2 regions of the Kitasatospora sp. NPDC101157 genome follow, and region 2 is predicted to be linked to the other one. Evidence: riboswitches for the same ligand, from Rfam matches in the RefSeq annotation. Region 2 holds a riboswitch; the other holds the start of a gene.

Region 1 (15,667 bases), on a different contig from region 2:
CGGCCGCGACCCGCTCGACGGCACCTCCGGCAGCGGCTCGTGACCTCCCGCTACAGGTCCGCGACCAGCGCGTAGCGCTCGTCCCCCACCGGGCCGCCCCACAGGGCGGCGTCCCCGCTGAGCGGCTCGATCCGCAGCTGCGCGACCAACGGCCCCACTGCCGCGGCGAGTTGCTCCGCCCCGACACCGCCGCCCCACGGCAGCCGCTCCGCCCCCGCGACGTACGGCTCCGCCTGCGCACCCGCCTCGCGCCACCGCCCCTCGACCAGCACCAGCCGCCCGCCCGGCCGCAGCAGCCGGACCCAGGCGCGCAGGGCCCGCTCCGGGTCGGGCAGCGTCCAGATCAGGTGCCGGCAGAGCAGTACGTCGAAACCGCCCTCCTGCACCGGCGGCGCGCCCGCGTCCCCCACCAGGAACCGCCCCGCCAGCCCGGCCGCCGCCAGCTTGGCCCGGGCTCGCGCCACCATCCGCGGCGCCAGATCCACCCCGGTCACCCGGTGCCCGCCCACCGCGACCAGCTCCGCCAACGAGCCCGTTCCGCACCCGACATCGAGCACGTCCGCCGCCCGCGCCGGCATCCACCCCCGCACCCGCCGATCCCACGCCTCCCGCGTCCCGGCCGCCCGCAAGCCGTGATCCGGCTCGTCGTCGAACCCCGCCGCGGCAGCGTCCCAGTAATCGGCAATGGCCCGCCTGGAGTCACTCATGCCGCCCATCCTCCCCGCCCCCACCGACACCCGCCCGGACTTGGGGCCCGGCCGACCATGCGGGTGCAGCCGATGCGGTCGACTACGAGGTCACCGCCGGCGGCCGGGTGCGGTACCTGGTGGACGAGGCGGCGCACACGGTGTACTTCGTTCACGCCTCGCCGCGGCATCCGAAGGACACCGACGCCTAGCCGGGAGCATCCGCTACTACCGCCGGACGGGCCGCCGGTCGGCACGAGGGTGTTCCGACACCCGCCCGGCTGAGCCGGCCGTTGCGGACGGTCCGGGTCGACGTCGTCGAAGGATGCCCGGGCCGTCATCGCTCCCGCGGCCAGGAGTGCTGGATCGAGACCTTTCCGACCGCCGTGTGGGTGCCGGTGGCGTGCCTTCACGCCCCGCCCGACAGCTCCGGGGGCTGCCAGTTGAAGATCGGGGCGGAGCGGCGGAGGAGGGTGGGGGTGGGGAGGAGGCCGGCGAGGGTGACGGCAGTGGTGCGGAGGAGGGTGGCGGCGGGGGAGTGGAGGGCGATGAGGGCGCTCGTGCGGCGGGAGGCGGCGACGACGGCGGTGGCGCGGGGGAGGCGGGTGGCGGTGTAGGCGGGGAGGGCGGTGGCCGGGTCGGCGGTGGGGGTCAGGAGGGAGGCGAGGACGACGGCGTCCTCGATGGCCTGGCAGGCGCCCTGGCCGAGGAAGGGGCACATGGCATGGGCGGCGTCGCCGAGGAGGGCGACGCGGCCGCGGTGGTGGGCGGGCAGCGGGTCGGCGAGGTCCCAGATGTCGTTGCGGAGCACCCGGTCGGGTTCGGCGAGTGCGAGCAGCTGGGGGACGGGTGCGCACCAGTCGCCGAACAGCCGCCGGAGCTCCGCGAGTTCGTCGGCGGCCCGGGCGCCGGCCGGGGCGAGGGCCGCGCCGTAGACGTAGATCCGGCCGTCGGCGAGCGGGACGATCCCGACGAGCCGGCCGGGGCCCCAGACCTCGCCGGCGGCGGCCGGGCGGCGGTCCGGGGTGATGATGACGCGCCAGGTGGTGAAGCCGCTGTAGCGGGGGCCGGGGTGTTCGGGGAACAGCAGGCGGCGGGTGGTGGAGCGGATGCCGTCGGCGGCGACGACCAGCCCGGCGGGCCGGTCCCCGTCGGCGGTGCGGACGACGGCGGGCCGCCGGTCGTCGCCCGGGTCGACGACCGTGGCGGGGGAGTCGGTGCGGACGGTGCCCTCCGGGAGGGCGTCGACCAGCGCGGCGATGACGTCGGCGCGGGCGACGGCGGCGATCGGGTCGCCGAAGTGGGCTTCGACGGCGGCGGTGCTGGTGCGGGCGAGCCAGCGGCCGGAGGGGTGGCGCACGCCGATGGCGGGGTGCGGGGCGGCGAGGGCGCGCAGCCGGGGGCCGACGCCGAGCCGGTCGAGGGCGCGCAGGGCGTTGGGGGCGAGGGCGAGCCCGGCGCCGACGGGTTCCAGCGAGGCGGCGCGTTCGTGGACGGTGACGGGGATGCCCTGTCGGTGGAGGGCGAGGGCGGCGGTGAGGCCGCCGATTCCGCCGCCGACGACGATCGCCCGGTGCGGGTCGGTGGGAGGCATGAGGGGGCTCCTCTTCTCGCGCGTGTCACACGATCTGGCCACTACAGCCGTAGTGGCCACTGTTCCAGCACGCTACTACACATGTAGTGGGCGGTAAACTACGGCTGTAGTGAGTTGGGGGAGCCCTGCCGGAAAGGCCATGATCGGACCCATGACAGCCCCGCTGACGCCCCCGCGGCCGACCCTGATCGCCGACGCCGCCATCGACCTGATCGCCGACGCCGGCCTGCGCGGGCTCACCCACCGTGCCGTGGACGACGCGTCCGGCCTGCCCGCCGGCTCTACCTCCAACCTCGCCCGGACCAGGGCCGCCCTGCTGGAACTCGTCCTCACCCGGATCGTCGAGCGAGAGACCGCCGACTACCCCGTCCTCGCCGAGGACGGCCTCCCGGGTGCCACCCTCCCGCCGCGCGACCTGTTGATCGAGGTCGGCGCCGAGGCGCTCTTCCAGGCGCTCACCAGCGGTCGCAGGCTCACCCTGGCCCGCCTGGAACTCGCCCTGGAGGCCACCCGCAGGCCCGAACTGCGCGCCGTCTACGACCGCCTGGGCGCCCGCTTCATCCGGCTCGCCGCCGATCTGCTCGCCGCCTCCGGCTCCACCGACCCCGAGGCCGACGCCCGTCGGCTGATCCGCTGGTGCGACGGTGTGCTGTTCAACGCGACGGCCGGCAGCGGGCACTGGCACGTGCCGATGCCGGAGGAACTGCGCGTCGACCTCGACCGCTACCTCGCCGCGCTGCTGGACGAGGAGGGCTGAGCAGGGAGGGCCGACGGGGTGGGAGGGCGTCCCCGGGTGCCCCCCTATACTCCGTGTGCCCGATCAGGCTGGGGGGGAACATGCTGGACTTGCTCGACATGGCGCTGCTGATCACGGTCGGACTGGCGCTGCTGGTAAGGCTGGTGACGCTTCCGGTGCTGGCGCGCGCCCAAACGGCCACCCGGCGGCGGGCGCTGGCGGCCACCGGTGCCGACGCGACCGGGGGAGCGCCCGGCGGTCTCGGTGCGACCTTCGGTGAGCTGGCGGCCGGTCCGGTCGCCGCCCTCGCAGCGTACTTCGCCGTGCACGGCGAGGACCTCCACAGCTACTACCTGCTGGAACGGCCGTTCGACCTGAACAACTCCGTGTACCTCGGCCACGAGTGGCGGATCTCCGTGGCCGTGGCGCGGACCTGGTACCTCGCCCTCTTCATCGGGTTCCTGCTGCTGTGGCTGCTGCTCTGGTACCTGACCCAGCGCAAGCTGCTGACCACCGGCCTGCCCCGGGAGGTCTGGACGTCCGGTTCGACCCGGGCGCGGCTGATCGCTCTGGTGCTGCTCCGCGCGGTGATCGGCGTGTTCCTCCTGCCGGTCGGCGTGATCTTCACCGCCCTGGTCTTCCAGGTGACCGCCCTGCTGGTGAGCCGCCACCCCAAGCCGGTCGGCCCGGAGGGTTCGGGAACCCCCGAGGCCGACGCCGCCCGGGCCGCCCAGGCACGGCAGGCCTCGCAGAATCCGTACGCCCCCACCGTGCCACCGCACACGCCGTACACCCCGCAGACGCCGCAACCCGCTTACGTGCCCACGCAGTTCACCCCGCCCGCCGCGCAGCCCCCGACCGCCCCGCCCGTGCCGTCGAGCCCGCCCCGCGGCACCCCGCTCGGTGCCCACGAGCCCCGTACGATCGGCGGCTACCAACTCCTCGGCCGGATCGGCTCCGGCGGCATGGGCACGGTCTACCTCGCCCAGCGTCAGGGCTCCGCCACCCAGGTCGCACTGAAGACCATCAACCTCGAACTCCTCCACGACGCGGACCTGTTGCGCCGCTTCCAGCGCGAGTCCGAGGTGCTGGCCATGGTCCCCGGCGCCTACACCGCCCGGGTGCTCGACACCGGCGTGGACTCCGGACGCCCTTACCTGGCCATGGAGTTGCTGGACGGACGCCCGCTGGACGTCCACCTGCGCGAGCAGGGGCCGATCCGCTCCGCCGAGGCGCTGCGCGCCCTCGCGCTGGCGCTGGCCGTGGCACTGTCGGGCGTGCACCGGCTGGGGCTGGTCCACCGGGACCTCAAGCCGGCCAACATCATGCTGACCACGGCCGGCCCGCGCCTGCTGGACTTCGGCATCGCGGCGATCGTGGACGGCACCCGGCTGACCGCCACCGGCGGCGGGCCGGGCACCCTGACGTACATGGCGCCGGAGCAGTTCGGCGAGGAGCGGGTCGGCCCGGCGGCCGACGTGTGGGCCTGGGCCTGCTGCGTGGTGTGCGCGGCGCACGGCGCCAGCCCGTTCGCGGCGACCAACACCGGCGCGGTGATCCGCCGGATCGTGGAGACCGGTCCCGAACCGGCCGCGCTGGCGGCGGTCCGGGACCTCGACCCGGCATTCGCCGCCGTCGTCACCCGCGCCCTGGCCATCGACCCGGCGCAGCGCCCGGCGGACGGCACGGGCCTGCTGGCGGCGCTGGCGGCGGCCCGGTCGACGCCACCGGACCCGGCGGCCGTCCACGACCAGATCACCCGCGGCTGGCAGACCCTCGCCCTGTAGGGCCTGTCCGAGAGGCCCGGCCCTACTCCTGGCCCGCGACCGTCACCTCGGCCTCGTGCTGCACCGGGAAGTTGACCGAGTTGGCGATGAAGCAGGCCCGGTTCGCCTGCGCGTGCAGGGCGAGCGCCTGCTCCGCCATGCCGGCCTCGGCGACCTCGACCCGCGGGTGCAGCACCGCCGAGGTGAAGTGCCCGCCCTCCGGCGACACGGTCATGGTGCCCACCGGCCGGTCGACGTACGAGGTCACCACGACCCCGTTCACCGCGCACAGGTGCAGGTACGAGAGCAGGTGGCACTGGGAGAGCGCCACGAGCAGCAGCTGCTCCGGGTTCCAGCGGGCCCTGTCGCCGCGGAAGACGGGGTCGGCGGAGCCGGGGATGGCCGGCAGGCCCTCGGCGGTGACCTCGACGTCGCGGGAGTAGGAGCGGTAGTCGCTGGTGCCGGTGCCCTGGTTGCCGGTCCAGCTGATCTCGGCGGTGTACTCGTGCTGCCTGGCCATGGGCGTGCCTCCGTGGGATGAGTGGTGTTGCCGGAACCGGAAGGGGTGGGTGCTGCTGCGAGGGCGTCACCGCCGGACAGTCAACCGCAGGAGCCCGCCACGGCGCCTCAACGCGCCGCGGTCACCCGGGCGAGGATCGCTTCGGCGCAGTCGCCCGCCGAGGTCCGCGAGGTGTCCACGACCAGGTCGTACGCGACGCCCTCGTGCACCACCGAGGCCTGCGCGGCGGCCATCCCGGCGACCCGGTCGCCGCGCGCGGCCTCCCGGGCGGCGGCCACCTCCGGGTCGCAGCGCACGCCGACCCAGAGCACGTCGAGGCCCTCCAGCGCCGCGCGCCACCGCTGCTGCGAGGCGGCGCCGCCGAGGAACACCTCGTCCACCAGGACCGGCGCCCCGGCCCGGGCCATCGCCGCCACGCCGAGCGTCCAGGCGGCGTCCAGCCGGGCGAAGACCGGCCCGACCGCCACCGTGCCGTCGCCGTCCTCCAGACCGCCGATGCCCCCGTCCCCGCCGAGCAGCCAGGGCGGCAGCGCGTCGACCATGGTGTCCGCGCCGAGGTGCAGCCAGGGCTCTGGCAGCAGCTCCTGGAGGCGCCGGACGATGCTCGACTTGCCGGAACTGGAGCCGCCGTTGAGGACGATCACATGCATGCGCCCACCCTACGGCCGCGTCCCCGGTTCCGCCCCGGCTTCGGGGCCCCGGTCCCCCGGCTTCAGGACCCCGCCCCGCCCCGGCCGTTGAAAGCCGCCGCGGCCGTCGCGAACGACGAGGCCAGCTCGGGCGTCCCCGCCCAGTGCAGGTGCAGGTACGAGGCGTGCACGTGGCCGCCCGCGAAGCCCTCCGTCCGCGGCCCGGTCGGCAGGCGCCAGCCCCAGGCCGGGTGGTCGCCCGCGCCCGGTTCGCAGACCGTCCGGTGGAACTCGTGCCCGCGCACCCGGGCGCCGGCCGGTGCGAGCGGGGAGTCGTGCAGGGCGACGGCCTCCCGGTAGCCGAGGGTGAGCCGTTCGGTCATCCGGGCGGTGGTGTCCAGCACCCCGCACATCGGCAGGCCGTCCAACTCCCGCCCCAGGTAAAGCAGTCCGGCGCACTCGGCGGCGATGGGCCCGCCCGTGGCGGCGAACGCGGCGACGGCCGAGCGCAGCGCGGCGTTCCCGCTCAACTCCCGCACGTACAGCTCCGGGAAGCCGCCGCCGACGACCAGCCCGGCCGTGCCCTCCGGCAGTTCCGAGGCGTGCAGCGGGTCGAAGGGGACGACCTCCGCGCCCGCCGCGCCGAGCAGTTCGGCGTTCTCGGCGTACGAGAAGGAGAACGCGGCGCCCCCCGCCACCGCGATCCGCGGCCTTCCGGCGACCGGCGTGACCTCCGCCGAGGGGTCCCACGGCTCGGCGTCCAACTCCGGCGCGGTGCGGGCGAGTTCCAGGACGGCGTCCAGATCGACCGAGTCCGCGACGAGGGAGCCCATGTCCGCGACCGCCTTGAGCGCCTCGGCCGAGCGCTCCACCGCCGGGATCAGCCCGAGGTGGCGGGACGGCGTGGCCACCGCCGCCGAGCGGCGCAGCGCGCCCAGGACGGGCACGCCGGAGCCCTCCTCCAGGGCCTCGCGCAGGAGTTGCTCGTGCCGGTCGGAGGCGACCCGGTTGAGGATCACCCCGGCCAGCCGCACCTGCGGGTCCCAGGACGCGAAGCCGTGCACCAGCGCGGCCACCGAGCGGGACTGCGAGGAGCCGTCCACCACCAGCACCACGGGCGCCCGCAGCAGTTTGGCGACGTGCGCGGTGGACGCCAGCTCCCCACGCCCGGAGGCCCCGTCGAACAGACCCATGACCCCCTCGACCACGGCGACGTCCGCCCCCGCGGCCCCGTGCAGGAACAGCGGGGCGATCCGTTCCGGCCCGCACATGAAGGCGTCCAGGTTGCGGCCCGGGCGCCCGGCGGCGAGCGCGTGGTAGCCCGGGTCGATGTAGTCCGGGCCGACCTTGTGCGGCGACACCGCCAGCCCGCGCGCGGCGAGCGCCGCGATCAGGCCGGTGGCGACGGTGGTCTTGCCGGCGCCGGAGGAGGGTGCGGCGACGACGAGGCGGGGGACGGTGCTCAAGAGGTCACCACTCGATGCCGCGCTGGCCCTTGCGGCCGGCGTCCATGGGGTGCTTGACCTTGGTCATCTCGGTGACCAGGTCGGCGAATCCGGTCAGCGCCTCCGGGGCGTACCGGCCGGTGATGACGACGTGCTGGCTGCCCGGGCGGTCCTTGAGCACCGAGACGACCTCCTCGGGGTCGATCCAGCCCCAGTGCATCGGGTAGGTGAACTCGTCCAGCACGTAGAAGCGGTAGGTCTCGGCCGCGAGGTCCCGCTTGACCTGCTCCCAGCCCTCCTTGGCCGCCTCCTCGCTGGTCATCTCCTGCTCGGCGGAGCGCTGGATCCAGGACCACCCGGAGCCCATCTTGTGCCAGTCCACGCTGCCGCCCTCGCCGGAGGCGCCGAGCACGCGCAGCGCGTTCTCCTCGCCGACCTTCCACTTGGCGGACTTCACGAACTGGAACACCCCGACCGACCAGCCCTGGTTCCAGGCCCGCAGCGCCATGCCGAAGGCGGCCGTGGACTTCCCCTTCCCGGGGCCGGTGTGCACGGCGGTGATCGGCTGGGTACGGCGCTGGCGGGTGGTCAGGCCGTCGTCGGGAACGCTCTCGGGGACACCCTTGGGCATGTCGGTCAGGCCGCCTTTCGCATCGGAGCGGTCGGAGTGGTCGGACTGGTCGGACTGGTCGCAGTGGTCGGACCGGTCGGACCGGTGGTCGTACGGCCCGCGGAGCGGCTGTCGCGGACGAGCGAGGCGACGCCCTCCGCGCGCAGCTCCTCCAGGCTGACGGCGCTGCCGCCGAGCAGCCCGGCCAGGGTGCGGGCGAGGCCCAGGCGGACCGGTCCGGACTCGCAGTCCAGCACCACGCTGGCCGTGCCCTGGGCGGCGAACAGCGCGGCCGCGCGCTGCGAGCGGGCGAGCGCGTCCCGCCCGCCGGTGGCCCGCCCGTCGGTCACCACGACCAGCAGCGGGCGCCGGTTCGGGTCGCGCAGCCGCTCGACCCGCAGCACCTCGTGGGCGCGCAGCAGGCCGGCGGCCAGCGGGGTGCGGCCGCCGGTGGGCAGTGACTCCAGCCGGGCCGCGCCGACCTCCACCGAGGAGGTGGGCGGTAGCGCCAGCTCGGCGTCCGCACCCCGGAAGGTGATCATGCCGATCTTGTCCCGGCGCTGGTAGGCGTCCATCAGCAGCGACAGCACCGCGCCCTTGACGGCGGTCATCCGCTGCCGGGCGGCCATCGAGCCGGAGGCGTCCACGACGAACAGGACGAGGTTGGACTCCCGTCCCTGGCGCACCTGTTCGCGGAAGTCGTCCTTGTGCAGCACCAGTGCCCGGCCGTCCCGCCCGCGCGCCACCTGGTGCGGCGCGGCGGCCCGGAGGGTCGCGGTCAGGTGCAGCCGGCTCAGGGTGCCCTGCGGTCGGCGGGCCCGGACGGTGTGCCCGCCGGTGGTCTCGGCGGGGGAGCGCCGGCCCTGGGCGCCGTGGCCGGTGCCCTGCACGGTGAACAGCCGGGTGCGGTACGGGTCCCCGGCGGCGACCGGCGCAGACTCCCGGGCGGGGGAGGGGTGTTGGGCGGGGACGGGCTGCTGCGCGGGCGGCTCGGACTCCGGGGTGCCGCTCTCCGGGGCGGAGGCCTCCTGGGCGCCGCCGTCGAACGGCTCGGGGGCGCCGCCGCCGTCGGGGCCGCCGCCCTCCGGACCGCCGCCGCCGTCGGGGCCGCCGTCGGGGCCGCCGTCACCGCCGTCCCCGTCCGGACCGGGAGCGTCCGGACCGGGACCGTCGCCCTCGGGCTCCGGTTCCTCTTCCTCCGGCTGGGAGTGCTCCTCCAGCGTCCGGTCCAACTGCTCCTCGTCCAGCCCCGGCGCGTCGAAGGGGTTGCGCCGGCGCCGGTGCGGCAGGGCCAGCTGGGCGGCCTTGCGGACGTCCTCCTCCAGCACCTCCGTCCGCCCGTCCCAGGCGGCCAGCGCGACCGCCGTGCGGGCCATCACGATGTCCGCGCGCAGCCCGTCCACCTCGAACGCCGCGCACACAGCGGTGATCTGACGGAGAGCCGCGTCGGTGAGCTCGACCTTGGGCAGCAACTCCCGCGCGGCGGTGATGTGTTCGGCCAGTTCCCGTTCCTGTGTCGCGAACCGTGCCGCGAAGCCGGCCGGGTCGGCGTCGTACGCGAGCCGGCGCCGGACCACCTCGGCGCGCTCGGCGGGGTCCCGGGTGGCGGCGATCTCGACGGTCAGGCCGAAGCGGTCGAGCAGCTGCGGCCGCAGCTCGCCCTCCTCCGGGTTCATGGTGCCGACCAGCAGGAACCGCGCCGCGTGCCGCACCGACACGCCCTCGCGCTCGACGTACGAGCGGCCCATCGCGGCGGCGTCCAGCAGCAGGTCGACCACGTGGTCCTGGAGCAGGTTCACCTCGTCGATGTACAGCACGCCGCGGTGCGCCTTGGCCAGCAGCCCGGGCTCGTACGCCTTCACGCCCTCGGCCAGTGCGCGCTCCAGGTCGAGCGAGCCGACGATCCGGTCCTCGGCCACGCCGACCGGCAACTCGACCAGCTGGGAAGGGCGTTCGTGACTCGCGGCGGCGGTGTGCGGCCCGTCCGGGCACTGCGGGTCCGGCGCGGCCGGGTCGCAGGCGAAGCGGCAGCCGTCCACGGCGGCGATGGAGGGCAGCAGCCCGGCCAGCGCGCGCACCATGGTCGACTTCGCGGTGCCCTTCTCACCGCGCACCAGCACGCCGCCCACGGCCGGGGAGACCGCGTTCAGCAGCAGCCCGAGCCGCAGGTCGGCCATGCCGACGATCGCGGTGAACGGATAGCGGACGTCACTCATGCGTCACTCCCAGGTGCCCCGGGCGGGAGGAAGGGCAGCGTTCCGGCCGCCGGCACCCCGCCCTCGATCAGCTTCCACAGCGCGTCGGTGTCCGCGTGTTCCTCGATCAGGTCGCCCAGCCGGTCCAACCGGGCCTCGCGGGCCTCGGCAAAGGAGGTGTCCGGCGCCGGAACGAACGCCCGCCCGGCCAACTCGGCGACCTCGCGCAGGAGTTCACGGCGGAAGCCGTCGTTCTCCAGCGCGCCGTGCCAGGTGGTGCCCCAGACCGAGCCGACCCGGCAGCCGTCGAGGAAGGCCTCGCCGCCCTCGACGGACACCACCCCGTGGTGGATCTCGTAGCCCTCGACCCGCTGGCCGTACGCCTCGCCGACCGGCCGCGCCAGCACCTTCTCGGCGCCGAAGCGGACGTCGGTCGGCAGCAGACCGAGCCCGTCGACGAGGCCCGCCTTCGACTCCACCGCGTCGTCGATCGAGCGCGCCAGCATCTGGTAACCGCCGCAGACCCCGAGGATCGGCAGCCCGGCCGCCGCCCGGGCCTTCAGCGCCGGCTCCAGGCCGCGCTCACGCAGCCAGGCGAGGTCCGCCACCGTGGCCCGGCTGCCGGGCAGCACCACCAGGTCGGCGTCGGCCAGCTCCTCCGGCCGGGTCGCCCAGCGCACCAGCACGCCGGGCTCCTGCGCCAGCGCGTCCAGGTCGGTGAAGTTGGACAGCCGGGGGAAGCGCACCACGGCAACCCGCAGCACGTCCGCCCCGAGCGGGCCGGGCCCCTCCGCCCGGTCCACCACGGTGGACAGGTCGAGCGAGTCCTCGGCGTCCAGCCACAGCCCCGGCAGCATCGGCAGCGTGCCCAGCACCGGACGGCCGGTCAGCTCGTGCAGCATCTCCAGGCCGGGTGCCAGCAGCCGGGCGTCGCCGCGGAACTTGTTGACGAACCAGCCCGCCACGTGCCGCTGGTCCTCCGCGGACAGCAGCGCCAGCGTCCCGTACATCGCCGCGAAGACCCCGCCGCGGTCGATGTCCCCGACCACCACCACGGGCAGGGCGGCGGCCGTGGCCAGGCCCATGTTGGCGATGTCCCGGTCCCGCAGGTTGATCTCGGCGGGCGACCCGGCACCCTCGCACACCACCACGTCGTAGCGCCGGCGAAGGTCCGCCAGGCACTCCAGGGCGCGTTCCAGCAGAACGGGCTTGCGCTCGCGGTAGTCCAGCGCGCCCACCTCGGCGACCGGCCGGCCGAGCAACACCACCTGGCTGCGGCCGTCCGCGCCGGGCTTCAGCAGCACCGGGTTCATCGCCGCCTCCGGCTCCACCCGGGCGGCCTGCGCCTGCATCGCCTGGGCACGGCCGATCTCGGCGCCGTCGGCGGTGACGAAGGAGTTCAGCGACATGTTCTGCGCCTTGAACGGCGCCACCCGCACGCCCTGACGGGCCAGCCAACGGCAGATCCCGGCCGTCACCACGCTCTTGCCCGCGTCCGAGGTCGTCCCGGCGACCAGCAGCGCGTTGTTCATGCTCCACCCCTCCCGAACAGCATCCGCAGCAGGACGTGCCCCGCGACCGTCGTACCCAGCGCCAGCGCGCCCACCCGCCGGGACAGCGTGCAGGCCCGCTCGATGTCGTCCACCGTCACCGGCCGCAACTCGGCGCCCAGCACCGGCCGGTGCTCCACTCGCTCGCCGTACCGGAGCGTCCCGCCGAGCCGTACGCCCACCGCGCCCGCGAAGGCCGACTCGGCCTGGCCGGCGTTCGGGCTCGGGTGCGCGGAGCCGTCCCGGCGCCAGACCCGCCAGGCGGTCCGCGGCTCGGGCGCGGCGGCCACCGTCAGCAGCGCGGTCAGCCGGGCGCCCGGCCAGCCCACGACGTCGTCCAGCCGGGCCGAGGCCCAGCCGAAGCGGGCGTAGCGGGGCGAGCGGTGGCCCACCATGGCGTCCAGGGTGTTGACGGCGCGGAAGGCGAGCAGCCCCGGGGCGCCGGCCAGGGCGCCCCAGGCCAGCGCGTTCACCACCGCGTCGGCGGTGTTCTCGGCCACCGACTCGACCACCGCCCGGGCGATCTGCTGCCCGTCCAGCGCGCTCGGATCCCGCCCGCACAGGTGCGGCAGCCGCTCCCTGGCGGCCGTCAGATCGCCCGCGGCCAGCGAGCGGCCGATGGTGCGCGCCTCCCGGGTCAGCGAGGTGCCGCCGAGCACCGTCCAGGTCGCGGCGGCCGCCAGCGCGGCCCGGCCCGCCGGACGGCGCCCGAGCGTACGGTCCAGCGCCAGCGCGCCGGCCGCGACCGCGCCCACGCACAGCGCCGTGTACCCGGCTCCGGCGGCACGGTGGTCGCGCCACACGCGGCGCTCCAGACGGGTCGCGGCGCTGCCGAAGAGGGCGACGGGGTGGCCGCGGCGCGGGTCGGCGAAACGGGCGTCGGCGGCGTATCCCGCGACGGACCCCAGCGCGAAGGCGGCGGCCCGGGTCAGCGGGCGCACGGCGGCAGGCAGCTCGACGGGCAGCTCGGAGTCCGACGGGGCGGGGCAGCCTGCATCGCGTGGGTGTCCTCACTCAGGGTCCGCGCCCTGGATCGACGTACCGGGGGCCGAGAGTCTCCTGGCTTCCGGGTCGAACGCACCCCCGCGCCCTCCAGCGGCTCCTGACGGCCCGCCGTGATGGGCCCCTCCTGCGCGATGGCGGGCGAGGAGGGATTCCGAGCGTGCTCCCCGGTGACAGTGGCGGGACCGCGCCGGACTCGCACCGGCTTCCTCTCCATGCCTCCGTTTGGCCCCAGGATCCCATCACGCGGCCGAACCGGGAGTCAACCGAGGTCAAGGAGGGGTCGGTCACACCCGCCACGGGTACCGGACCTGTGCGATCGCCCAGCACGGGGGAGGGCCCGTCAGCTCCACTTCGTGCGTTCGTCGGCTGGGCCGGGCCGGGCACCGCACCTACGGTTCGGTGCCATGCGCCGCAGAAAGTCCCCCACCACTGCCGCCCCTTCTCCCGTCCCGTTCTCACCCGAGGCCGCCCGCGCCCACCGGGCCGGCCTCGGGCTGACCCCCGAACAGGTCGCCGAGGGCATGGCCGCCCACGGCGTACGGCTGCTGCCCGGCCACGTGCTCGCCTGGGAGAACGGCGAGCTGCGCCCCGGCGAGGCCGAGTTCGTCGCACTGGCCAGGGCCCTCTGGTGCCCGGCCGACCAACTGATGGACGGCCGCCCGGTGAGCCTGCGTGACCACCGCCTCGCCCGGGAGCTCCCCCAGGAGACCGTCGCCGAGCGGGCCGGAGTGTCGCTGCCCGCCTACCGGCAGGCCGAACTGACCGGCCAGTGGGACGGTGACCCGGACCAGACCCACGCCCTCGCCCAGGTGCTGGGCCTGCGGCTGACCGAACTGGTCGAGGCCACCGGACGCGGCGAGGCCCTCGACCGCCTCCTGCGCCAGTGCGTGGCCGGCCGCTGGCAGCCCCACCTGGGCCCGCTCGCCCGCCTGGTGCCCGTCCCGGAGGCCGACCTCGCCGCCGTCCTCCCGGTCCTCCACCAGGAGCACCACGTCCCCTCCCACTGGGGCACCACCACCCAGCCCCGGGCCGCCACACAGCCCCTCACGCCCCGCTTCTGGCACCTCCTCAGCACCCAGGGCCCCGCCATCCCCGTCTGACCGTCACCGGCCCGACAGTCCGTCGGTCCCACCGGCCCGACAGGCCGCAGGTCCGTTCCGCCGGACGGGCCCGCCCGGTGGCCGGAACGGAGGAGTTCCGGTGGACTGGTGCTCGAACACCGTCCGGTCCGTGAAACAGAGCGGGGAACGAAATGCGTTGGGGAACCGCAGCCGTCGTGGCGGCCGCCGCCGTCGGGGCGGGGGCCGCCGTCCTGGTGGTCGGCCGCCGGGCCTCCGAGCGGATGGTCCGCCCCGGGGTGCCGGGGCCGGTGGAGCCGGAGGCGGGGCCGGTGGTCGTGCAGAGCCTCGGCGCCGGCCGGGTCACGTTCAGCCGCCGCCCCGAGAGCCTGCTGCCCGGCCGCTGGGCGGTCGAGTGGGACGACGACGGGCACGCGGTGGTCGAGGAGATCCTGCACCGCGACGCACAGAGCGTCACCCGTCGGCTGGTCCGGGCCGACCGGGGCACCCTGAGGCCCGGTACCGAGGTCCGCTTCACCCCGCGCGTGCACCTGGGCGACCCCGCCCAGGCGTTCGGCCTGGCCTTCACCGCGACCGCCGCCGACGGCGAGCTCGGCGCCCTGCCCGCCTGGCGGATCGACGGCAAACGTGGCACCTGGGTGATCCTGGTGCACGGCCCGGAGGCCGACCGCCAGCAGACCCTCCCGGTGCTGCCCGCCCTGCACCGCCTCGGCCTGCCGGCCCTCGCCGTCACCTACCGCGGCGACGCGGGCGCCCCGGCCTCCCCCGACGGCTACAGCCACTTCGGCGAGACCGAGTGGCGGGACGTCGAGTCGGCGGTGCGGCTGGCCCTGGACAGCGGCGCGGGCCGGGTGATCCTCTACGGCTGGTCGGTGGGCGCCACCACGGTCCTGCAGACCGTTTCCCGTTCCGCCTGGGCGCACGCGGTCAGCGGGCTCGTCCTGGACTCGCCGGTCCTCGACCTCCCGAGCGCGGCACGCCGCGACGCCGCCAGGACCGGCTTCACCGGTGTCTCCGCCGAACTGGGCGCGCTGGCCGCCCAGGGCCGTACGGGGGTGGACCTCGCGGACTTCTCCCGCCTTGCGGAGGGCGCGGACCTGCGGGTGCCCACCCTGGTCCTGCACAGTCCGGACGACCGGTTCGCCCCCTTCGCCACCGTGGAGCGCCTGGCCGCCGCCCGCCCCGACGTGGTGAACCTCCAGCGCTTCCCGGGCGCCCGACACGCGGCCCTGTGGAATTCCGCCCCCGAGCACTACACCGAACTCCTCCGGCGCTGGCTCACCCCGCTGCTCTGACCCCGCTGTTCTGCCCCCGCTGCTCCGACCCCGCCGCACCGAATCCGCCGCACCGAATCCGCCGCACCGAATCCGCCGCACCGAATCCGCCGCACCGAGTCCGATAACGGCGGCCGCGCCGCCGAACGGTGCCGGGCGAAGCGGTGAACCGGTAAAGCGGTAAAGCGGTAAAGGAGGAAATTTGCTCCCGAACCTCGGAAATCGGAGCACCCTCCACCGCACGGCAGTCGACCCCGCCGACTTCCTGCGCATCACCACCACCCCGCAGGCACATGCCACCTGGCCGGATTCCAGCCCTCCGCTTCCGCCCGACCCGCTCCCGCGGTTCCGGAACGCCCCGCTCCCGGCACGGAGGGTGACCGACCGAACGGTCAGTGCGACGCCTCGCCGCATACCTGGCATGACCCCGCCACACGTTTCCGGCCAGGCGGTTTGCCACTGTTGCCCGATCTTGCGGAGGTGCGGTACCCGGTCCAGCGGTCGTACGGACAACCGGATGTGACAGAAGGCCCGTGCAAGGGGAAGACTGCTCGACGTGACGTCTCGGAACCCGCGCG
Region 2 (15,667 bases):
TGACGGGCCGGATCCGTACGCCGAGCGCCCCCGAACGCCCCTCCGGCGCTCCCCGGCGGGGCGGCGGTCCGGGCCGCCCCGCCGGGGGTGCCGCGCCGGGGGCGCGCTCGTAGGATGGCCCGCGAAGAAGCGCAGCGAGTGTGCGGACTCGCCGCCGTGGAGGTCCCCGTCCGGCAACCCGCCCGGGCGGGGTCGACCCGTACCCCGGAGGCATCGAGATGTCCGACCCGCACAACGGTTCCGTCCCCGGCCGGATCATGGCGGCGGAGATGGCCGAGCAGCCGGCCGTCCTCCAGCGCATCCTCGACGAGGGAGCGCCGAAGATCCGCGAGATCGCGGCCGGGATCGCCGCCCGCAGCCCCCGCTTCGTCCTGCTCACCGCGCGCGGCACGTCCGACAACGCGGCGCTCTACGCCAAGTACCTGGTCGAGATCCTGCTCGGCAAGCCGGCCGGCCTGACCTCGATGTCCACCATCACGGCGTACGGCGCCCAGCCGGACCTCACCGACGTCCTGGTGATCACCGTCAGCCAGTCCGGCGGCTCGCCGGACCTGGTGGCCTCCACCAAGGCCGCCCGCGAGGCCGGGGCGATCACCCTCGCCGTCACCAACAACCCCGACTCCCCGCTCGCCGAGGTCTCCGAGTTCCACATCGACGTGCTGGCCGGCCCGGAGAAGGCGCTGCCGGCCACCAAGACCTACACCGCCGAACTGCTGGCGCTCTACCTGCTGGTCGAGGGCCTGCGCGGCGGGGACGGTTCGGCGGCCAAGGAGCTGCCGGGTTTGGCGGCCGGTGTGCTGGCCCGCCAGGCCGAGGTGAGGGCGCTGGCCGAGCGGTACCGCTTCGCCCAGCGCCTGGTGATCACCTCGCGCGGCTACGGCTACCCGACCGCCCGGGAGGCGGCGCTGAAGCTGATGGAGACCACGTACATCCCGGCCACCCCGTTCTCCGGCGCGGACCTGCTGCACGGCCCGCTGGCCATGGTGGACAACGTCTCGCCGGTGATCGCGATCGTCCCGGACGGCAAGGGCGGCGAGGCGCTCCAGCCGGTGCTGGACCGGCTGCGCGGCCGGGGCGCGGACCTGGTGGTGATCGGGCAGCGGGCCCAGGTGGAGGCCGCCTCGGCGGGCTTCGCGCTGCCGGCCGGCGTGCCGGAGGAGGTACAGCCGATCCTGGAGATCCTGCCGCTGCAGCAGCTGGCCCACGAGGTCACCATCGCCCGTGGCCAGGACCCGGACGCCCCGCGCGCCCTGGCCAAGGTCACCGAGACCCACTGAGACCCGCCGGGCCCGCCGGGCCCGCCGAGGCCCGCTGGGGCTCGCGGCACGCACGGGCAGCCCCCCGTCCACAGGCTGTGGACGGGGGGCTGCCCGTTGAGCGGCGGGACGTGGTTCGGGCGGCCGCGGAAACGGGCCGGAAAGCACTACGGGCCACGGCGCCGACACGGGACCCTCAACCCGTGCGGCACCGCAGCCCGGAGCTGTCGTCGGGCACCGGTGGCGATCGAGGACTGTGCGGGGTCCACGATCGCCGGCGTCCGACCGAGGAGAAGCCGCGCGCGGTCAGGGCAGTTGCGCGGTGGCCCTCTCCTTGGTGCTCTTCCATTGTGGACTAGACCAATCTTGATTGTCCAGGCCTCCCGGCAAATTGGTCTAAACAACTACGGGCGGTCGTCCACCCCCACCGCACGGTCCGCCGAGCCCGCCCCCGACCGGCGGCGCTACGCTCGCCATGTGCCCTCGCTGAACGAACTCGTCCGCCGCCACACCACCCTGACCGGGGCCGACGTGGAATGGCTCCACATGCTGGTCTCGGAGTGGCAGCTGCTCTCCGACCTCTCCTTCGCCGACCTGGTGCTGTGGATCCCCACCTGGGACGGCATCCGCTACGTCTCCGTGGCGCAGATGCGGCCCAACACCGGACCCACCTCCTACCAGGACGACATGGTCGGCCACCTCGTCCCGCGCGGGCGCCGCCCGCTGCTGGACGCCGCCTTCGACGAGGGGCGGATCGTGCGCGAGGGCGACCCGGAGTGGCGCGAGGAGGTGCCGGTGCGGGTCGAGTCGATCCCGGTCCGGCGCGAGGGCAAGGTGCTCGGGGTGATCGCCCGCAACACCAACCTGCTGACCGTGCGCACCCCCAGCCGGCTGGAGCTCACCTACCTGCAGAGCGCCTCCGACCTGGCCCAGATGATCGCGGCCGGAAGCTTCCCGTTCCCCGGCGTGGAGCAGGCCGACATGGATGCCGCCCCCCGGGTCGGCGACGGCCTGATCCGCCTGGACGCGGACGGCATCGTCACCTACGCCAGCCCCAACGCCCTCTCCGCCTACCACCGGCTCGGCCTCACCTCCGACCTGGTCGGCAGCCACCTCGGACGGGCCACCGCCGACCTCGCCCCGCCCTCCCGCTCGGCCGTCCACGAGGCGCTGGTGAAGCTCGCCAGCGGCTGGGCGCCCCGGCAGACCGAGGTGGAGGCACAGGGGGGAGTGGTGACCCTGCGCGCGATCCCGCTCAAGCCCAAGGGGACCCTCACCGGCTCGCTGGTGCTCTGCCGGGACGTCACCGAGCTGCGTCGGCGAGACCGCGAGCTGATGACCAAGGACGCCACCATCCGGGAGATCCACCACCGGGTGAAGAACAACCTGCAGACCGTCGCCGCCCTGCTGCGGCTGCAGTCCCGCCGGATGGAGTCCGAGTCCGGCCGGGCCGCGCTGGACGAGGCGGTGCGCCGGGTCGGCTCGATCGCGATCGTGCACGAGACGCTCTCCCAGGCGCTGGACGAGCAGGTGGCCTTCGACGAGATCGCCGACCGGGTGCTGGCGATGGTGATGGAGCTGTCCCAGGACGGCCGGGTGGCGACCCGCCGCAGCGGCAGCTTCGGCATCCTCTCCGCCGAGGTGGCCACCCCGCTGTCGATGGTCCTGACCGAGCTGCTGCAGAACGCCCTGGAACACGCCTTCGGCCCGACGGCCTCCGGGAACCTTGAGGTGAGCGCCCTGCGCGGACGGGCCCCGGCCACCGGCAAGGGCTGGTCGGACAGCTGGAACGGCGGCGCCCGGCCGGAGGAGTACCTGCTGATCACCGTGCAGGACGACGGCCGCGGCATGCCCGAGGGCTTCGACCCGAAGACGGCCGGCAACCTCGGGCTGCAGATCGTCCGGACGCTGGCCACCGGCGAGCTGGGCGGCACCTTCGACATGGTGGCCGGCCCCGACGGCGGGACCAAGGTGATCCTGGAGATCCCGGTGCGTTGATGCGTTGCGGCGCACGGTCGGGGCGTGCGTTCGGCGGACGCGCCGGGTGCGCGCTCCGTACGCCGGGGCACGGAACCGGGGGGCGGAACCGGGGCACGGAAGCCGCTGCACGGAACCCGGGGGCGGAAACAGAAACGAGGCCCTGTCGACCGGGGGGGGTGGGTCGACAGGGCCTCTCAACCCGTTCCGGCCGTCGGGGGGAGTCGGCCGGAACGGGGGCTCTGGGTGGTGCGACACCTGACATGTGCGTTGCACACGGTGAGCGTCACAGCTCCACAATATTGCTCTAAGTGAACAGTATCAAGTGGCTGGACGGTCCTGTGTCGCGGGGCCTCGCTGGGCAAGGCCCTTGGTGCGGAAGGCTTCACCAGGAAGTGCAGGGAAGCCTTTGATCATGTGTTGATCGGTACAGCGGTTACTACCGGTGCTACGGCGTGTGATCAGACGCTACTGATCAGGCGGTGCGGGCGCGGTTGCGGGCGGCACGGCGCTTCATCGCGCGACGCTCGTCCTCGCTCATACCGCCCCAGACGCCGGCGTCCTGGCCGGTCTCAAGAGCCCACTGGAGGCACTGCTCCATCACCGGACAGCGGCGGCACACGGCCTTGGCTTCCTCGATCTGCAGCAGAGCAGGACCGGTGTTCCCGATCGGGAAGAACAGCTCCGGGTCCTCTTCGCGGCAGACAGCGCGGTGGCGCCAGTCCATGGTCGTCCAACTCCTCCTGCCGCGGGGGGTGGCCCGATCGGCATAATCGAATGGCTTGTGAATGTGAACGCTTTCACGAATCCCACAACAGCAAAAGAGACCAAAGGCCCGCCGGGCCCGGGTGGTCTGTGCTGAGGGGGATTCGGCGATTCGAGGGACACTCCGCGGTCGGCGCTCCTGTGGTTCCGGAGTTGCCGTCGCTGCGATGTGTCCCGATCGCCATGTAGAGGTTCGCAAACCTCGGGCTCGGATACAACCCCCTTCGGGGAGGAATTTTTGATTCTTCGGTGTCGCCTAGCTCACAGCCAGTACTTCTATGGAGTGAAGGGGGCTTGTGCGTTCGAGAAGAAGGGCGAACCCCCCTTCCGGTCACACAATCACACGCAGTGCCCGCCGTACGCCTGTGAAACTGACGCGCCTCCGGTCTCCAAGATGGTCCCCGTCGACCTGGAACGGCACGGGTTCCTGGGAAACCAAGGTGAAGTGTCTGACGTCGTGATAGGAGACGACGTGCTTTCCGGACGGGCCGGCGGGTGGGGCGCCGTCGCTCGAAGGCGCGTGCGACCGCAGGATCTGACGGACCGTTCGAGCAGTACCGAACGCCGTCATCCGGGTGACGCCGAAGACGTCCAGATCCGTGTCGAAGGAGGCGAGGGGTGAGGGGTAGACCGGACGGTTGCCGAGGAACGTCCACGGCGAGGTGTTGCTGACTATGGCCAGCACCAGGCCCGGAACGGTTCCGTGGCCCGGGAGTTCGAGGGTGACGGGGCCCGAGCGGCGCTGCTCACGCTGGGTGAAGTAGTGCCGGAGGGCCTGCCCGACGTACAGGGCGTGGGTGGACCTGCGGCCGGCCCGGCGCTGCTCCTCGACGCGACCGACCACCCCGGCGTCGAAGCCGAGGCCGGCGGTGAAGGTGAACCAGCGGTCCGGCAGGCCCTCGGTCATCGCCTTGCCCAGCCCGATCGGCCGCTCGTGCCCCTGCTCCAGCGCGTTCAGCAGGGCGCCGGTGGCCTCCACCGGGTCGTTGGGCAGGCCCAGCGCGCGGGCGAAGACATTGGTCGAACCGCCCGGCACCACGGCCAGTCGCGGGACCCTCTCGCCCGGGCCGTGGGTCAGCAGCCCGTTCACCACCTCGTTGACGGTGCCGTCACCGCCCAGTGCCACCACCAGGTCCACCGTGCCGTCCGCCGCCGCCTCCCGGGCCAGGTCGCGCGCGTGGCCCCGGTACTGCGTCTCGGCGACGTCCAGCTTGAGATCGCTGCGCAGGGCGTGGATCAGTACGTCCCTGGTCCGGCCACTGGTGGTGGTGGCCTTGTGGTTCACGACCAGGAGAGCGCGCATGGGGAAAGCCTACGGGGCGGTACGGACCGACCGGCGGCTACCCTGCTGGAGTGACCGCAGAAACCTCCGCCCCCGCACCCGCTCGCCCGGTTTCGCTCACCCTGGGCGCCGCCATCACCGCCCTGGAGGGCGCCGCGCTGGCCGTCGTCGGCGTCTCGGACATGGTGTCCGCGCTGTCGGGCCAGGCCAAGCAGCTCGCCCTGAACGAGTTCGGCGGCCTGGTGATCGTGCTGCTCGGGGTGCTGCCGGTGCTGGCCGCCCGGGCGCTGCTCAAGGAGCGCCGCTGGGGCCGCAGTCCGGCGGTGCTGACCAACTCGATCTGCCTGCCCGTCGCTTACTACATGGTCCAGAGCGGCGGCGCGATGATCGCGGTCGGCGCGCTGGTCGGCCTGCTCGGCCTGGTGGGCATCGGCGCGCTGCTCAACCCGAAGTCCACGGCCGCCCTTTACGCCCCTCGGGAGGGCTGAGCGCGCGGGGCCGCAGGCAGGCCCCGGAGCGCTCCGGACAGCCGGACGGCCGCCACAGCGGGAGCTGGGCGGCCGTCGGTGTTCCCGCTCGGGGTCACTCCTCCACGAGGAGCTTCTCCCGCAGCTGGGCCAGGGTGCGCGCCAGCAGCCGGGAGACGTGCATCTGGGAGATCCCCACCTCGGCGGCGATCTGCGACTGGGTCATGTTCCGGAAGAACCGCAGCACCAGGATCTTCTGTTCGCGGGGCGGCAGTTGGGCCAGCAGCGGCTTGAGCGACTCGCGGTACTCGACGCCCTCCAGGGCCTCGTCGGTGGCGCCCAGGGTGTCCGCCACGGCCGGCGACTCGTCGTCGCTGTCCGGCACGTCCAGGGACAGCGTGGAGTACGCGTTGGCGGACTCCAGACCCTCCAGGACGTCCTCCTCGGAGATGCCCAGGTGCTCGGCCAGCTCGTGCACCGTGGGGGAGCGGCCGTGCCGCTGGGAGAGCTCGCTGGTCGCCGTGGTGAGCGACAGCCGCAGCTCCTGCAGGCGGCGCGGGACGCGTACCGCCCAGCCCTTGTCGCGGAAGTGCCGCTTGATCTCGCCGACGATGGTCGGCGTCGCGTAGGTGGAGAACTCGACCCCGCGCTCGTGGTCGAAGCGGTCCACCGACTTGATCAGCCCGATGGTGGCGACCTGGGTCAGGTCGTCCAGCGGCTCGCCCCGGTTGCGGAACCGCCGGGCGAGGTGCTCGACCAGCGGGATGTGCATCCGCACCAGCTGGTTGCGCAGCTCGACGCGCTCCGGGGAGCCCTCGGGCAGCGCGGACAGCCGGACGAACAGCGCGCGGGCGGCTTCCCGGTCCGGGGCGCCGGTGCGGTGCGAGCCCTGGGCGGGCACGGCGCCGTGCAACTCCGCGGCCTCCTCCGCCGGTTCCGGCGGAGGAGCGGAGGCGGGCGTCGGCTCGGACGTCGGCTCGGTCGGGTGGCTCATCCGGTGGGCGTCCTTCGGGTGCGCTTCGTCGTTGGCGGCGAGGCCGGAAACGCTCGCCTGGGTCGGTACGGCAGGTCCCGCCGTCGCGAGGCCGGTACGGTCCAGATCACTCACGGCCATTCCCCCGTTCCGTTCCGGGAGCACCGGGGCCGTCGGCCCCGGAATCGTCTCGTTGGTCGTACCGCCCCGGGGGCGGTACCGGGAGCCGCCCGCCGGGCCCCGGAGGGGGTACGGCGGACGGCCCTTGCAGGGTGCTGCTCGGTGCCCGTCAGTGGGCGGGGGACCCGCCGCGCTTCTTGTGCAGGCTGATCGTCACGGTGTTGTCCTCCGCGACCGAGGAGTCCACCTCGCCGGCCAGCGCGGAGAGCACCGTCCACGCGAAGGTGTCGCGCTCGGGCGCCTTGCCGTCCGTGGTCGGAGCGGCGACGGTCACCTTCAACGAGTCGCCGACCAGCCGGAACTCGCAGGACAGCACGGAGCCCGGCACCGCCTGCTGGAGCAGGATGGCGCAGGCCTCGTCGACCGCGATCCGCAGGTCCTCGATCTCGTCGAGGGTGAAGTCCAACCGGGCCGCGAGCCCGGCCGTCGCTGTTCGCAGCACGGAGAGATAGGCCCCCGCCGCGGGCAGCCGGACCTCCACGAAGTCCTGAACTCCGAGATCGCTGTCGATCTGGGACACCCTTGCCTCCTGGGTGACGCGCTGTGCTTGCTTGGTACCCCCGGGGGGGCGTCCTCCGCACCCGGTGCGGGAGTTACTCATGGTAAGGCATTACCACGCAGGGTGGCAGGGCCTTTTGCCGGTACTCCGTTGCCCGGTGCCTGTACGTTGCCCGGTGCCTGTACTACGTCGCCCGGCTCCGGCCGTTCAACGGCTGCCGACGGCCCGGAGTGCCTCATCGGTGAGACGGTAGACGGTCCACTCGTCCATCGGCACCGCGCCGAGCGACTTGTAGAAGTCGATCGAGGGCTGGTTCCAGTCGAGCACCGACCACTCCACCCGCGCGTAGCCGCGCTCCACGGCGATCCGCGCCAGCTCCAGCAGCAGCGCCTTGCCGTGGCCGCCGCCGCGGGCCGCCGGGCGGACGTACAGGTCCTCCAGGTAGATCCCGTGGGTGCCGCGCCAGGTCGAGAAGTTGAGGAACCAGAGCGCGAAGCCGACCGGCTCGCCGGTGGCGTCGTCCTCGGCGATCAGGCCGAACAGCGCCGGGTTGGCGCCGAACAGCGCCTCGCGCAGCTGCTCCTCGGTGGCCACCGCCTCCTGCGGGGCCTTCTCGTACTCCGCCAGTTCGCGGATCATGGCCAGGACGACGGGAACGTCGGTGACGACGGCGGTGCGGATCATGCCGCGAGCCTACTGCTCCGGCCCCGTCTCGTCCCAGGCCTGGACGGAGGTCTGGTCGACGATCCGGCCGTCCCGCAGATCGGCCATCGACGCCATGAGCACCCGCACCCCGTCCGGGTAGCGGCAGGACTCCAGGAAGGCGACGTGGTCGCCCTGGACCACCACCTGTTCGAGCTTGTGGGTCATCTCGCGGCCGTAGACGTCGTCCAGCATGGCGCCGATCTCGTCCCGCCCGTGCATCACCAGCGGGTGGCTGGGCTGGGTCTTGCGGTCGACCACACGCAGCTCGGCGTCCTCGGCGTACAGCGCCAGCAGGGCCTCGGCGTCGCGGCGCTCGATGCCCTCGCGCAGCGCTCGGGTGTCGAAGGCGGCGGGGGCCGCCATGGTGCTCATGGTCTCGCTCCTCCGGTCGGGGTCCCTCGGCTTCGCACCTTCGAGCGTACGCCCCACCGGAGGCTTCGAACGGGGCCGCGGGCGGACCGGTCAGCGGGCCGGGACGGTGCGCAGGAAGTCGGCCAGGGTGCTGATCGCGGCCGGGTTGCGCGGGCTCTCGACCAGGTCGACGTAGTCCATGACGACGATCCGGTCGTTCCTGATCGCGGAGACGTTCGCCAGCGGCGGGAAGGACTTGAGGAAGGCCCGCTTCTCCTCGGCGCTCGGGGTCGCGTAGCTGTTGATCACGATCACCTCGGGGTCGCGCCGCACCACGCTCTCCCAGCCGGCGGTGACCCAGGTGTCCGCGAGGTCGCCCATGACGTTGGTGCCGCCGGCCCTGGCGATGATCCCGTTCGCGGCGGCGAACTTCCCGGCGGTGTACGGCTTGTCCTGTCCGCTGTCGTAGAGGAAGACGGACGGACGGCGCTCGGGCTGCGGGACGGCGGCGATCCTCGCCCTCGAATCGGCGATCAGGGCGTCGGCGCGGTCCTTGACGTCGAAGATCTCGCCGAGGTTGGCCAGGTCGGTGTAGAGCGCGTCCAGCGGGTCCATCACCCCGCGCTCGCTCCCCGTGCCGCTGCGGCAGGACTCGCTGAGCACGTAGGAGTCGATGCCCAGGGCCTCGAACGCCTGCGGGGTGACGCCGCTGCCCTCGTCGAAGCCGTAGTGCCAGCCGGCGAACACCAGGTCGGCCCGGGCGTCCAGGGCGATCTCCTTGGTGAGCACCTTCTTGGAGAGCCAGGTGGTCCGCTGGTAGCCGTCCTTCCAGGGGACCTGGTCGACCCGGCCCTTGTCGTCGGGCATCACGTAGCCGGCCATCCGGTCGGCCAGGCCGAGGGAGAGCATCAGCTCGGTGATGTTGACGTCGTTGGTCACCACCCGGGCGGGCTTCTGCGGGAAGGTGTGCCGCTCGCCGCAGTTCGTCACGGTCACCGGGTAGTGGGCGGAGGCGGCGTCGGCCTCCTTCGGGGCGATCTCGGCGCCGCAGGCGGTCAGTCCGAGGGTGAGCAGGGCGGCGGAGGCAACGGCCTTGATGCGCACGGGAGTTCCTCAGGGGGTTCGGGGGAGGCGGTCGAACAGCAGCTGGAGGGTGCCGGTCCCGGGGTGGCGGACCGGGGTGGCCCGGACGCCGAACACCTCGGCCAGCAGGGCGGGTCGGAGCACCTCGGCGGGCGGTCCGGCGGCGACGATCCGTCCGGCCTCCAGCACGTACAGCCGGTCGCAGTGGCCCGCCGCCAGGTTGAGGTCGTGCAGTGCGGTGAGCACCGTGGGCCCGGCCTCGCGGGCGAGTGCCAGCACCTCCAACTGGTGGGCGACGTCCAGGTGGTTGGTGGGCTCGTCCAGCACCAGCAGGCGCGGCTCCTGGACCAGTGCGCGGGCGAACAGCACCCGCTGCTTCTCGCCTCCGGAGAGGTTCAGGAAGCCGCGCCCGGCGAGGTGTTCGGCCCTGACCCTGCGCAGGGCGGCGGTGCAGCGCTCGTGGTCCTCGGCGCTCGGACCGCCCGGACCGCGCCGGTGCGGCAGCCGGCCCATCGCGACCACCTCGGCCACGGTGAAGTCGAACTCGGCGGTGTGCTCCTGGGTCAGTGCGGCGACCCTGGTCGCCGCCCGGCGGGCGGTGAGCGCGTGCAGGTCGTCGCCGGCCAGCCGGACGACGCCGCCGGCCGGCCGCAGCACCCGGTAGACGCAGCGCAGCAGGGTCGACTTGCCGCTGCCGTTCGGGCCGATCAGCCCGACCATCTGGCCGGCGGCGGCCGCCAGGCTCACCTCGTGGACCAGCCGGGCACCGGCCAGTTCCACCGAGACGCCGTCGACGGAGAGTTCCTCGGCCGCCACCGTCCCGGCGGTCCCGGTCGGTCCGGGAGTCCCGGCGGTCCCGGCGGTCCCGGCGGTCCCGGTCGTCCCGGTGGTCCCGGTGGTCCCGGTGGTCCCGGTGGTCCTGGAGGTCCCGGTCATCGTCCGCCCCCGAGGGCCTGGCCGCGCCGGCGCATCATCAGCAGGAAGGCGGGCACCCCGAGCACCGCGGTGAACACCCCGACGGGCAGTTCGGCGGGCGCCAGCAGGGTGCGCGAGGTGATGTCCACCCAGACCAGCAGCAGGGCCCCGGCGAGCGGTGCGACCACCAGCACCCGCCGGTGCCCGGCGCCGACCAGCATCCGGGCCAGGTGCGGCACCAGCAGCCCGACGAAGCCGATCGCCCCGCTGACCGCGACCACGGTGCCGGTGACGGCGGCGGTCACCGCGAAGAGCTCCCGGCGCAGCCGGTCCGGGTCCACCCCGAGCGAGGCGGAGGTCTCGTCGCCCATGGCGAGCGCGTCCAACCGTCCGGCGGAGCAGGTCAGATGGGCCAGCCCGGCCAGGACGGTGCCGGCGGCGATCGGCACCGAGCCCCAGGTGGCGCCGCCGAGGCTGCCGAGCAGCCACATCATGGCGTCCCGGGCGGCCTCGGCGTGGTCGGCGGAGAACACCATCAGGGTGGTGGCGGCCGAGAAGCCGTAGGAGAGGGCGGTGCCGGTGAGCACCAGCCGCAGCGGGGTGAGCCCGTACGCGGTGCGGGCGGCGAGGTAGACCAGCGCCATGGCGGCCAGCGCGGAGCCGAACGCGGAGACGGAGATCGCCCACACCCCGAGCGAGGCGAAGGCGCCGAACAGCAGCACGGCGTTGGCGCCGACGGCCGCGCCGGAAGAGATGCCGAGCACGAAGGGGTCGGCGAGGGCGTTGCGCACCAGTGCCTGGACGGCGACCCCGGTGGCGGCCAGTCCGGCCCCGACCACGGCGGCCAGCACGGTGCGCGGCAGCCGGATCTCCCAGACGATCGCGTATCCGGCGGCCTCGTCCGCGTCCAGCCGCCCGCCCGTCAGTCCGGCGCCCAACAGGCGCAGCACCTGGGGCAGTTCGATCCCGGAGGTGCCGAACGCGACCCCGCAGAGCAGGGAGAGCAGCAGGGCGACGGCCAGGCCGAGGGCGAGCGGGACGGTCGGTATTCGGCGAACGGGGTCACTCACGTGCGGTCGCGCCTTGCCTCGGGCCGCGGGGTGTGCCGGGGCGGGCGCCGGCCGGGGGCGTGTCCGGGCGCCTTCCCCTCGCAGTCCACGGCGAGTTGTCGGGAGTTCAGCGGCCGGGGGTGATCGGGCTGGCGCGACCCGAGGGCTCCGGGCCGTGCTCACCGTTGCGGGTCAGCGCCGGATTCGCACCGGACTTCCCCCTCGGACGCCCTGGCAGCATAACAGTCACTCATGCCGAGCAGTCCTTACCAGGGGTGGATCGCACGTGAACGCACGACCGCCCCCGTCCGACGGAGCGGACGGGGGCGGCCGGGTGGCGACGCGTCAGGCTCAGGCCTGCTTGGTCTCCCAGAAGATCTTGTCGACCTCGGCGATCAGGTCCAGCAGCGCCTGGCCGGTGGCCGGGTCGGTGGACGCCTTGGCGGCCGAGGCGGCCTTCAGGGTGTCGTTGATCAGCTTGTGCAGCTGCGGGTACTTCTCGAAGTGCGGCGCCTTGAAGTAGTCGCTCCACAGCACCGAGATGTGGTGCTTGACGGCCTCGGCGCGCTGCTCCTTGATGATGATGGCGCGGGCGCGGAAGTGCGGGTCCTCGTTGGCCTGGTACTTCTCCTGGGTGGCCTTGACCGACTCGGCCTCCAGCTTGGCCTGCGCCGGGTCGTACACACCGCACGGCAGATCGCAGTGGGCGTGAGCGGTGGCACGCGGTGCAAACAGACGAGAGAACATGGGAGTCCTTCCTTAGATCGTCTTCCCGCGCCCGAGACTACCCTTCCGGCCTCCGGGTTTCGCGGCCGGGCGGTGGGCCTAGGGCAAAAGGCGGACCCGTAACCGGGGTAATCCGGACATCGAGCGGATGACGGTCCGTACGGCAGACTGGGGCCGGGCGGTCGGGAGGAGGAGTCGTGGCGCGGAGCACGGAACCGCAGGGCGGCGCCGGCGGCGGCGTGGTGCCGTTCGGGCTGGTCGACGTGGCGGGCCCGTCGATGGTGCCGACCCTGCGCGAGGGCGACCAGCTGCTGGTCCGCTACGGCGCACCGATCCGGCCCGGCGCGGTGGTGCTGTTCCGGCACCCCTTCCAGCAGGACCTGCTGGTGGTGAAGCGGGCCGTCGAGCGCCGCCCGAAGGGCTGGTGGCTGCTGTCCGACAACCGCCCGGTGGACAGCGACAGCCGCAGCTACGGTCCGGTCCCGGACGAGCTGGTGCTCGGCCGGGTGCTGCTGCGGCTGCGCCCGAGCCCGGCCTGGCTGGCGCCGGGCCGGAGGCTGGAGCGGCTGTTGCTCGGCCCCCGGCTGTCCCGGCTGCCGGGCCTGGCCCGGCGCCTCGGCGTGTGGGTCGAAGAGGTCTGACCTCTCAGTTCCCCGGGTGCAGGGCGGCCTCGGCCTCCTGCCGCTTGCGGGCCCGGTACGCGGCGACGTTGGCGCGGGTGGCGCAGCGGTCGGAGCAGTAGCGGCGGGAGCGGTTGGTCGAGGTGTCCAGGTAGGCGTTGCGGCACGGCGCGGCCTGGCAGATGCCGAGCCGGTCGGCGCCCAGCTCGGTGAGGTGGACGGCCAGGCCCATGCAGGCGACGGCGCTGAAGTGCGCGGTGGCGGTGGGCGAGTTGTCGGCCAGGTGCAGGTGCCAGCGCGGCCGGCCGGCGTCGTCCAGGTAGTCGTGCCCGGAGACCAGCGGGCTGACGGGGTACTCCATCAGCAGGCTGTTCAGCAGGTCGACGGCCCGGACCTCGTCGCCCTCGGCGGCGGCCTCGAAGACCCCGCGCAGCCTGGTCCGCACCGCCCGCAGCCGGGGCACGTCGGACTCGTCGGCCAGCGCGGCGGCACGGGCGGAGTCGGAGAACAGGGCGCGCACCGCGTCCACCGAGGTCAGCGAGTCGGTGCCGCGCTCGGGTTCCTCGGTGTTCACCAGCCGAACGGCGAGATCGGCGTACGAGGCGAGCTCCACGGCGGTCCTTCCAGGGGGGTCATCGGTAACGGGCTGACTGCTTCAAGCCTATTACCCGGCTGGGGAAAACGGCGGCGCCCGGCAGGAAGTCGCCTGCCGGGCGCCGACCGTACGGGCTCAGAGCACCTTGGAGAGGAAGGCCCTGGTGCGCTCGTGCTGGGGGTTGGTGAGCACCTCGCGGGGGTTGCCGGACTCGACCACCACACCGCCGTCCATGAACACCAGCGCGTCGCCGACCTCGCGGGCGAAGCCCATCTCGTGGGTGACGACGATCATCGTCATCCCCTCCTCGGCCAGGCCGCGCATGACGTCCAGCACCTCGCCGACCAGCTCGGGGTCGAGCGCCGAGGTCGGCTCGTCGAACAGCATCAGCTTGGGCTTCATGGCCAGCGCGCGGGCGATCGCCACGCGCTGCTGCTGGCCGCCGGAGAGCTGCGAGGGGTAGTTCTTCGCCTTGTCGGCGAGGCCGACCCGCTCCAGCAGGGCCATCCCGCGCTCCCGGGCCTCGGCCTTGTTCTCGCCCTTGACCTGGACCGGCGCCTCCATGACGTTCTCCAGGGCGGTCATGTGGGGGAACAGGTTGAAGTGCTGGAACACCATGCCGATGTCCCGGCGCTTCTGGGCGACCTCGCGGTCCTTCAGCTCGTGCAGCCGGCCGCCCTTCATCCGGTAGCCGACGAGTTCGCCGTCGACCGAGAGGAAGCCGCCGTTGATCTTCTCCAGGTGGTTGATGCACCGCAGGAAGGTCGACTTGCCGGACCCGGAGGGGCCGACCAGGACGAACACCTCGCCCTTCCTGACCTCCAGGTCGATGCCCTTGAGCACCTCCACCAGGCCGTAGGACTTGCGCACGCCCTGCGCCTCGACCATCGGGACCGCCGCGGCGTCCACCGCCTGCGGCTTCGTCAGATCGGTCATACGTGGCCACCTCCTTCGAGGCCGGGCACCACGTCGTCCTTGGCCGGCGGGACGGGCCTGCCGGCGAACAGGCGGCGCAGTCGCTGCAGCGGCGTGGGCGGGAGCACCCGGTTGGCGCCGCGGGCGTAGTGGCGCTCGATGTAGTACTGGACCACGGTGAGGATCGAGGTCATCAGCAGGTACCAGATGCTGACGACGAGCAGCAGCGGGATGGTCTGGAACGTGCGGGAGTAGATGTTCTGGCCGGCCCGGAGCAGCTCCTCCAGGGAGATCGCCGAGACCAGCGAGGTGGTCTTCAGCATCGAGATGGTCTCGTTGCCGGTCGGCGGGATGATCACCCGCATCGCCTGCGGCAGGATGATCCGCCGCATGGTGTTGAACTGGCTCATGCCCAGGGCGTGCGCGGCCTCGGTCTGGCCGAGCGGCACGGACTGGATGCCGCCGCGGACGATCTCCGCCATGTACGCGGCCTCGTTGAGGCCGAGGCCCAGCAGGGCGGCGACGAACAGCGGGATCGCCTGGTTCGTCGGCTCGGACCAGAAGGCCGGCCCGAACGGGATGCCGATCGAGATGTTGGCCCACAGGGTGCCCAGGAAGTTCCAGAACAGCAGCTGGACCAGGACCGGGGTGCCGCGGAAGACCCAGATGTAGAACCAGGCCGTGCTGGAGAGCACCGGGTTGGGCGACAGGCGCATGATCGCGAGCGTGATGCCGCCCGCGACGCCGATCAGCATGGAGAGGAAGGTCAGTTCGAGCGTGACGCCGAGGCCGTGCAGGATCGTGGAATCGAAGAGGTACGTGCCGACGACGTCCCACTGGAACTGGGGATTCGTGGTGAGGGCGTGGATCAGCATCGCCGCGAGGACCGCGACGACTGCTGCCCCCACCCAGCGTCCGGGGTGGCGGACCGGGACGGCCTTGAGGGTTTCGGGCCGTCCCGGGTGCACCGACCCCTGGTCGGAAGAATTCACTGTGTGGCCTCAGGGGTTGTGTTCAGACAGCGGGATCAGCTGGTGGCGCCGTTGACGACGGACTTGTCGATCGCGCCCGCCTGCACGCCCCACTTCTCCAGGATGCTCTTGTAGGTGCCGTCCGCCATCAGGGACTGGATGGCGCCCTGGACGGCCTTGGAGAGCGGCGAGTCCTTCGGCAGGACGACGCCGTAGGGGGCGGTGTCGGTCACCGAGCCGATCTTCTCCAGCTGGCCGTTGGTCTGCTTGAGCGCGTAGTCGACGACCGGGGAGTCGGCCAGCATGACCTGGTCGCGGCCGGAGACCAGCGCCTGGGT

The links. Region 2 has a riboswitch for cobalamin ahead of ACIRVF_RS19090 (FecCD family ABC transporter permease). Riboswitches for the same ligand answer to the same signal wherever they lie in the genome.
Region 1: it holds a riboswitch for cobalamin, as region 2 does, so the genes downstream of both, ACIRVF_RS22995 (cobalamin biosynthesis protein) here and ACIRVF_RS19090 (FecCD family ABC transporter permease) in region 2, are expected to answer to the same signal.

What each region holds. Positions count from the first base shown of each region.
Region 1 covers NZ_JBIWPL010000012.1:9,853-25,519, reverse strand. The annotation lists gene ACIRVF_RS23045 (class I SAM-dependent methyltransferase) at 51-707, opposite strand; gene ACIRVF_RS23040 (FAD-dependent monooxygenase) at 1,096-2,280, opposite strand; gene ACIRVF_RS23035 (TetR/AcrR family transcriptional regulator) at 2,432-3,037, shown strand; gene ACIRVF_RS23030 (serine/threonine-protein kinase) at 3,118-4,803, shown strand; gene ACIRVF_RS23025 (OsmC family protein) at 4,826-5,302, opposite strand; gene cpt (chloramphenicol phosphotransferase CPT) at 5,410-5,946, opposite strand; gene ACIRVF_RS23015 (cobyrinate a,c-diamide synthase) at 6,015-7,397, opposite strand; gene cobO (cob(I)yrinic acid a,c-diamide adenosyltransferase) at 7,402-8,007, opposite strand; gene ACIRVF_RS23005 (putative cobaltochelatase) at 8,013-10,202, opposite strand; gene ACIRVF_RS23000 (cobyric acid synthase) at 10,199-11,713, opposite strand; gene ACIRVF_RS22995 (cobalamin biosynthesis protein) at 11,710-12,663, opposite strand; cobalamin riboswitch at 12,784-12,946, opposite strand; gene ACIRVF_RS22990 (helix-turn-helix domain-containing protein) at 13,141-13,836, shown strand; gene ACIRVF_RS22985 (alpha/beta hydrolase family protein) at 13,989-15,110, shown strand.
Region 2 covers NZ_JBIWPL010000008.1:61,521-77,187, forward strand. The annotation lists gene ACIRVF_RS19030 (extracellular solute-binding protein) at 1-3, shown strand, start outside; gene ACIRVF_RS19035 (SIS domain-containing protein) at 219-1,277, shown strand; gene ACIRVF_RS19040 (sensor histidine kinase) at 1,734-3,254, shown strand; gene ACIRVF_RS19045 (WhiB family transcriptional regulator) at 3,709-3,960, opposite strand; gene ACIRVF_RS19050 (diacylglycerol/lipid kinase family protein) at 4,330-5,301, opposite strand; gene ACIRVF_RS19055 (hypothetical protein) at 5,352-5,768, shown strand; gene ACIRVF_RS19060 (RNA polymerase sigma factor SigF) at 5,863-6,855, opposite strand; gene ACIRVF_RS19065 (anti-sigma regulatory factor) at 7,010-7,420, opposite strand; gene ACIRVF_RS19070 (GNAT family N-acetyltransferase) at 7,607-8,083, opposite strand; gene ACIRVF_RS19075 (nuclear transport factor 2 family protein) at 8,093-8,476, opposite strand; gene ACIRVF_RS19080 (ABC transporter substrate-binding protein) at 8,567-9,559, opposite strand; gene ACIRVF_RS19085 (ABC transporter ATP-binding protein) at 9,569-10,474, opposite strand; gene ACIRVF_RS19090 (FecCD family ABC transporter permease) at 10,471-11,523, opposite strand; cobalamin riboswitch at 11,620-11,765, opposite strand; gene sodN (superoxide dismutase, Ni) at 11,854-12,249, opposite strand; gene sodX (nickel-type superoxide dismutase maturation protease) at 12,507-12,869, shown strand; gene ACIRVF_RS19105 (CGNR zinc finger domain-containing protein) at 12,874-13,461, opposite strand; gene ACIRVF_RS19110 (amino acid ABC transporter ATP-binding protein) at 13,579-14,379, opposite strand; gene ACIRVF_RS19115 (amino acid ABC transporter permease) at 14,376-15,266, opposite strand; gene ACIRVF_RS19120 (ABC transporter substrate-binding protein) at 15,386-15,667, opposite strand, start outside.